One region of the Geodermatophilus sp. CPCC 205761 genome, then DNA from elsewhere that is predicted to be linked to it. Evidence: riboswitches for the same ligand, from Rfam matches in the RefSeq annotation. Region 1 holds a riboswitch; the other holds the start of a gene.
What was found. Region 1 has a riboswitch for S-adenosylmethionine ahead of MY526_RS17155 (aminotransferase class V-fold PLP-dependent enzyme). Riboswitches for the same ligand answer to the same signal wherever they lie in the genome.
Positions count from the first base shown of each region.

Region 2: another riboswitch for S-adenosylmethionine. It lies ahead of thrC (threonine synthase); the one in region 1 lies ahead of MY526_RS17155 (aminotransferase class V-fold PLP-dependent enzyme).

Region 1 is NZ_JALPKQ010000028.1:49,228-52,754, reverse strand. It holds gene MY526_RS17160 (hypothetical protein) at 1-67, shown strand, start outside; gene MY526_RS17155 (aminotransferase class V-fold PLP-dependent enzyme) at 73-1,443, opposite strand; SAM riboswitch class IV at 1,473-1,586, opposite strand; gene MY526_RS17150 (LLM class flavin-dependent oxidoreductase) at 1,816-2,925, shown strand; gene MY526_RS17145 (NADPH-dependent FMN reductase) at 2,922-3,422, shown strand; gene MY526_RS17140 (LLM class flavin-dependent oxidoreductase) at 3,424-3,527, shown strand, end outside.
Region 2 is NZ_JALPKQ010000013.1:4,441-7,967, reverse strand. It holds gene MY526_RS10025 (cold-shock protein) at 125-325, opposite strand; gene thrC (threonine synthase) at 524-1,825, opposite strand; SAM riboswitch class I at 1,838-1,965, opposite strand; gene MY526_RS10015 (HAD family hydrolase) at 2,025-2,846, shown strand; gene MY526_RS10010 (ABC transporter permease) at 2,888-3,527, opposite strand, start outside.

The DNA.
Region 1 (3,527 bases):
CTGGTTCTACGAGGCCACCCGCGCCGACGGCGCGCACGAGCTGCGCACCGTCCTGCTGCCGGGCTGACACGGTCACTTCCCGGGGGAGCCGCAGCCGGCTCCCCGGGTGACGGCCCCCGGGTCCGCGCCGGCCAGGCCGGCCAGGGGGCGGGGGTCGTCGGCCGGCGCCCACCGCCCCGACCGGACGGCGTAGTCGACCGCCGGCCCGCGGTCGAGGAAGGCGGCCAGGCCCTCGAGGAGCCGGTCCACGTCGGCCGCGGTGGTGGCCAGCCCCACGCTGGCCCGCAGCGCCCCCTGCGGCACGCCGAGCCGGGCCAGCAGCGGGTGCGCACAGAACCGGCCGTCCCGCACGCCGACGCCGTGCTCGGCGGACAGGACGGCGGCGACCAGGCCCGGGTCGGCCCCGTCGACGGTGAACGAGACGACGCCGGTGGGCGCGGTCGAGTCCGGCCAGATCCGCAGCCGGCGGACGCCGGGCAGGGCGTCGAGCCCCGCCTCCAGCCGGTCCCGCAGCGCGAGCTCGTGGGTCTCGAGCGCGCCGTCGGGCAGCGCCGCCAGCGCGTCGCAGGCGGCGGCCAGCGCCACCGCCCCCAGCACGTTGGGGGATCCGCCCTCGTGCCGGTGCGGGGCCGCGGCCCACGTCGTCCCCTCGACGGTCACCTCGTGCACCGCCCCGCCGCCGGCGAGGTGCGCCGGCGCGTCGTCCAGCCAGTCCCGCCGGCCGACCAGCGCGCCGGTGCCGAAGGGGGCGTAGAGCTTGTGGCCGGAGAAGGCGACGTAGTCGGCGCCGGTCGCGGCCAGGGAGAACCGGCGGTGCGGCACCAGCTGCGCGCCGTCGACGGCGACCCGGGCCCCGGCGGCGTGCGCCAGCTCGACGACGTCGGCCAGGGGCAGCGCCTCGCCGGTCACGTTGGACGCCCCGGTGACCGCGACCAGGGCGTAGCGGCCGCGCACCAGCTCCGCGGCCAGCTCGCGCAGGGTCGCCGTCACCGTCGCCTGCGTGGGCAGCACGGTCGTGGCGGCCCGGCGCTGCCACGGCAGCAGGTCGGCGTGGTGCTCACAGTCGAGGACGAGCACCCGATCCCCGGCGGGCACGCACCCGGCCAGCAGGTTGAGCGCGTCGGTCGTGTTCCGCGTCAGCACGCAGACGTCGTCGACGCGGGCGCCGACGAAGCCGGCGACGGTGTCCCGCGCCGACTCGTAGAGGGCGGTCGACACCTGGGAGAGGTAGCCGGCGCCGCGGTGCACGCTGGCGTAGAGCGGCAGCGCCTCGGCCACCCGGTCGGCGACGGCGACCAGGGCGGGCGTGCTGGCCGCGGTGTCCAGGTCGGCGTACGGGGCGCGGCCGGCGGGCACCAGCGGCACCTCGGTGTCCGCGCCGACGACCGGCAGCAGCGGGCAGCCGGCCGGAGCGGCGGGACGGGACAGGACAGCGCCGGTCACGGGGCCTCCTCGGTTCGGGGACCCGTGCGGGCCCGCGCTTGCGGACGCCGGTCGGCGCCCGCCGGGTCGTCACCCGGGGCACCCCATCGCGGAGGGAGGGTTGCCGGCCAGCGAGCCGGGGCTTGTCGCTGGCGCTCTTGACCTGCCGGGCAGCGTGACATGCGACCCGGTTACCCGTCAAACCCGATCGAGATGGTAGAGATATGTCCGTGCCCGCCGTCCTCACCTCGACCGCCGCCGCTCCGCGGCTGGTCCGGCGTGTGCACGTGGACCTGGGCCGGGTCTGGTCCGCGCGCTGTCGCTGACGCCGCCCCGCGTCCCCTCCCCCGGCCGCCCGTCCCGCGCGGCCCCCGTCACCCCTGAGGACCACCCGTGCCGATCGAGTTCCTGGGCATCGCCGCCACCAACGACGGTTCCGAGACCACCCCGCGCTCCGGGCCGAGCTTCGACAAGGAGTTCACGCTGCGGCTCGGCCGCGCACACGAGGACTGGGGGTGGGACCGCGTGCTGTTCGCCTACGGGTCCGGCTCCCCCGAGCCGTCGGCGGCCGCCGCGTTCCTGCTCTCGCACACCGAGCGGCTGCAGGTGCTGCTGGCCCACCGGCCCAACGTCAGCTACCCGACCTTCGCCGCGAAGACCTTCGCCACGCTGGACCGGATCGGCGACGGCCGGCTGACCGTCCACTTCATCACCGGCGGCACCGACGCCGAGCAGCGCCGCGAGGGCGACCACCTGACCAAGGACCAGCGCTACGGCCGCACCCGCGAGTACATCCAGATCGTCAAGAAGGCGTGGACCTCGCACGAGCCCTTCGACTGGGACGGCGAGCACTACCGGTTCGCCGACTTCGTGAGCGACACCTTCCCGGTGCAGCAGCCGCGGCCCGACGTCTCCTTCGGCGGCTCGTCGGAGGCCGCCTACGCCGCGGGCGGGGCCGAGGCCGACGTCTACGCGCTGTGGGGCGAGCCGCTGGCCGAGACCGCGGCGCAGATCGAGCGCGTGCACGCGGCGGCCCGCGCGGCCGGGCGGACGACGATGCCCCGCATCCAGGTCGCCTTCCGTCCCATCATCGCGCCGACCGAGGAGCTGGCCTGGGAGAAGGCGCACCGCACCGTCGACCGGATCGCCGCCCGCACCGGCGGCGGCGCGCAGCCGCTGACCCGGCGGCACCCGCTCACCGAGCCGGAGAACGCCGGCTCCCAGCGGCTGCTGGCGATCGCCGAGCGCGGCGAGCGCTTCGACCGCGCGCTGTGGACGCCGACGGCGACGGCGACCGGCGGCGCGGGCAACTCCAACGCGCTGGTCGGCACCCCCGAGACGGTCGCCCAGGCGCTGCTGGACTACGTGGACCTCGGCGTGGACATCATCTCGATGCGCGGCTACGACCTGCTCGGGGATGCCATCGACGTCGGCCGGTACGTGCTGCCGATCGTGCGCGAGGAGGTCGCCAAGCGCGACGCCGCCGCGGCGGCCGCCCCGTGAGCACGATCGCGGTCGTCGGCAACCCCAAGCCGCACTCCCGGACCCGCGCCGCCGCCGAGCACGTCGTCGAGCGGCTCACCGGCGCCCCGCCGGACCGCGTCGTCGACGTGGTCGACCTCGGCTCAGGCCTGCTCGGCTGGGGCGACCCGGCGGTCGAGGAGGCGGTCGCCGCGCTGCGGGCCGCCGAGGTCGCCGTCGTCGCCAGCCCCACCTACAAGGCGACCTACACCGGCCTGCTCAAGCTGTTCCTCGACCAGGTCGGCACCGGCGACCTCGCCGGCGTGGTGGCGGTCCCGCTCATGCTCGGCGCGGGGCCCGCCCACGCGCTGGCGCCGGACCTGCTGCTCAAGCCGGTCCTGGTCGAGCTCGGCGCCACCACGCCCACCCGCGGGCTCTACCTGCTCGACAAGACCTGGGACGCCCCCGGCCCGCTGGACGACTGGCTGGCCGTCGCGGGACCGCAGGTGGCGGCGGCCCGCACCGCCGGACGGCGCTGACGTGGAGGTCTCCTGGTTCCTGCCCAGCCGTGGCGACGGCCGCGACGTCGGGCCGGCGACGACCGACCGCGGGCACAGCGCCGCGGCGCTGCGCCGGCGGCCCAC
Region 2 (3,527 bases), on a different contig from region 1:
GTGCAAGAACGGGGGGTGGGCGCCGGCTGTTCCCCGGCCCGACCGAGTGCCTCTGCGGCCTCCCGGACACGACCGAGGCCCGGCCCCCTGGCGGGGAACCGGGCCTCGGCGAGGACCTGCGAGCTCAGGCGGAGCGCACGCTGTCGGCCTGCGGCCCCTTCTCACCCTGGACGACCTCGAAGGTGACCCGCTGGCCCTCGTCGAGGCTCTTGTACCCGTCCATCTGGATGGCGGAGTAGTGGACGAAGACGTCCTGGCCGCCGTCGACGGCGATGAAGCCGAAGCCCTTCTCGGCGTTGAACCACTTCACGGTGCCCTGTGCCACGTGTGCTCCCACGTTTCGTGCGTGCGGACGACGCCAGCCATTCCAGCGCCGGGTCTAGCTCTTCCGCCCGTCGAACACGAACGTGGAACCGAACCGCGGGAGAAGGTACAACACGAAGGGCGTGGTGAGAGCAACCTCACCCACGCCGGACACGGATGGAGGGACGACGTCCCCCGATCCGGCTGCGACCCTACTCCGTCACCCGATGAGACCGGCCGCCCGCACCGACTTCAGCGACGGCTGCACCCGGTGGGTCGGCCCGACGACCGGCTCCAGCGGGTCGAGGGTCTTGAGGCCCTCCCCGGTGTTGAGGACGACGGTCTCCTTGGCCGGGTCCAGCCGGCCGTCCTCCAGGAGCTGGCGCAGCACCGCGACCGTGACGCCGCCGGCGGTCTCGGCGAACACCCCGGTGGTCCGGGCGAGGTCGCGGATGCCCTGCACGATCTGCTCGTCGTCCACCCGGCCGACCGCGCCACCGGTGCGCCGGATCGCGTCGAGCGCGTACGGGCCGTCGGCGGGGTTGCCGATGTTGAGCGACTTGGCGATGCCGGTCGGCTTCACCGGCTTGACGACGTCCCACCCGTTGTCGAAGGCCGTGGCGATCGGGTCGCAGCCGGCCGACTGGGCGCCGAAGATCGTCCACTCGCTCGCCTCGACGATGCCGGCGGTGGTCAGCTCGCGGAACGCCTTGTCCACCTTGGTGAGCAGCGAGCCCGACGCCATGGGGATGACGACCTGGGCCGGGATCCGCCAGCCGAGCTGCTCGGCGATCTCGTAACCCATCGTCTTGGAGCCCTCGGCGTAGTAGGGCCGCACGTTCTGGTTGACGAAGGCGGTGTCCTCGAACTCGTCGGTCTCGGCGAGCTCGCTGGTCAGCCGGTTGACGTCGTCGTAGGAGCCGTCGACGGCGACCAGCGTCTGCCCGTAGACCGCCGACTGGACGACCTTGCCCGGCTCCAGGTCGCTCGGGATGAACACGAACGACGGGATGCCGACCCGCGCGGCGTGCGCGGCGACCGAGTTGGCCAGGTTGCCGGTGGAGGCTGCGGCGATCTTGGTGTAGCCCAGGCGCTTGGCGGCGGTCGCCGCGAGGCTGACCACGCGGTCCTTGAACGAGTGGGTGGGGTTGGCCGAGTCGTCCTTGACCCAGAGGCCCCCGGTGACGCCCAGCTCCGCGGCCAGCCGGTCGGCCCGCACCAGCGGGGTCAGGCCGGGGTCGAGCGAGACGCGGTCGGCCGGGTCCTGCCCCACCGGCAGCAGTGCGACGTAGCGCCAGATGTTCTGCGGGCCGGCCTCGATCTGCTCGCGGGTGACCGCGCGCATGATCTCGGGGTCGTAGTCGACCTCGAGCGGGCCGAAGCACTCGGCGCAGGCGTGCTCGGCGACCAGGCCGAAGGTGGCGCCGCAGTTGCGGCACACCAGCCCGCGTGCCGGACACGGGGGCACCGGGCCACCGGCACCGGAGTCGGCCTGAAGGGAACCGGGAGCGGTCAGGGTCATGCGACGACTACCTCCTCATCTTCCCCGCGGCGGGCCGTCGAGCCGCGCGGGACGGAATTGGCACCTCTCGCCGCGGAGTGCGCGGTCGGCGGTTGCCGGGGCTTCATCGGGCCGTGTCCCTCTGCCCCTCTGGATGAGTGGAACGCACCGACTGTACCCAGGTGACCGTCGTCGCTGCGGACCCGGCCACGATGAGTCCGTGACTGCGCGGATCGTCTACACCGACCTCGACGGCACGATGGTCGGCCCCCGGGGCTCCTTCTGGCACACCGCCGCCCGCGACCTCACCGCCGGCCCGGCCACCGCACTGCTCGACCTGCACCGGGCCGGCGTCCCGCTCGTGCTGGTCAGCGGGCGGACGTTCGAGCAGGTGGTGGAGGCGGCGCGGATCTTCGCGGCGGACGGCGCGATCGCCGAGCTCGGCTCCGTCGTCGGCTGGGACGGCGGCCGCGGCGTCCACCGGCTGACCGGGGAGCTGCCCGCCGAGCACGCCGCGCGGGCCCCGATGGAGGTGATGGCCGAGCTCGGCGTCGTCGAGGACCTGCTGGCGCGCCACGCCGGCCGGCTGGAGTGGCACGCCCCCTGGCACGCCACCCACACGACCGACGCGCTGCTGCGCGGCCGGGTGGACCCCCTGGCCGTCGACGCGTACCTCGCCGAGCGCGGGCACGGCTGGCTGACGCTCAACGACAACGGGTCCATCCCGGCGACGTCCCGGATGACCCTGGCCCCCGACGCGCTGCCGCCGCGGGTCTACCACCTGATGCCGCGCGGCATCTCCAAGGGCGCGGCGATCGCGTGGGACCTCGAGCGACGCGGCCTGACCCCCGACGACGCGGTGGCGATCGGCGACAGCGTCAGCGACCTGGAGATGGCGCCGGCGGTCGGCCGGCTGTGGATCACCGCGAACGGGGCGACCGTCGACGGGATGGCCGACCTGCTGGCCGCCGTCCCGAACGTGGCGGTGACCGGTGCCGCGATGGGCGAGGGCTGGGCCGAGGCCGTCCGCGCGAGTCTCTGATGGAGTGGTTCTGTCGGCGTCACGCCGACAGAACCACTCCATCAGCTCGTGACGTCGCGGCGGGCGAAGTGGCGGAAGGCCAGCGCGGTGAAGACCGCCGCGTACACCAGCGACTGGACCACGCCCCGGAACAGGTCGCCGGAGTCGACCGGGGTCTGCAGCAGGTCGGTCCAGGCGAACTCCTCCGCGGTGGGGAACCAGTCGCGGACCGCGCCGAGCTGCTCGACCTGGTCGAGGATCGCGAAGACGAACATGGTGAACACCGCGCCGCCGACCGCGGCCAGGGGCGCGTCGGTGATCGTGGAGAACCAGAACGCCAGCGTGCCGACGACGAGCAGGTGGACGGCGAGGTAGCCGACCATCCCGGCCAGCCGCAGCAGCCCCTCACCCTGGCCGAGCGTCACGCCGATCGGCGTCTGGATCGCCTCGAACCCGAAGGCGATGCCACCGGCCACCAGTCCGGTGAGGACCAGCGCCAGCAGCGCCCCCACCGAGAGCACCAGGGCCGCGTACCACTTCTGCCGGAGCAGCCGCATCCGCGGCACCGGCGTGGCCAGCGTGTAGCGCAGCGACCCCCACTGCGCCTCGGCGGCAACCGTGTCGCCGAAGAACAGCGCGTAGACGACGACCAGGAAGAAGCTGGTCGTCGCGAACAGCACGAACAGGGTGAAGTTCAGCCCG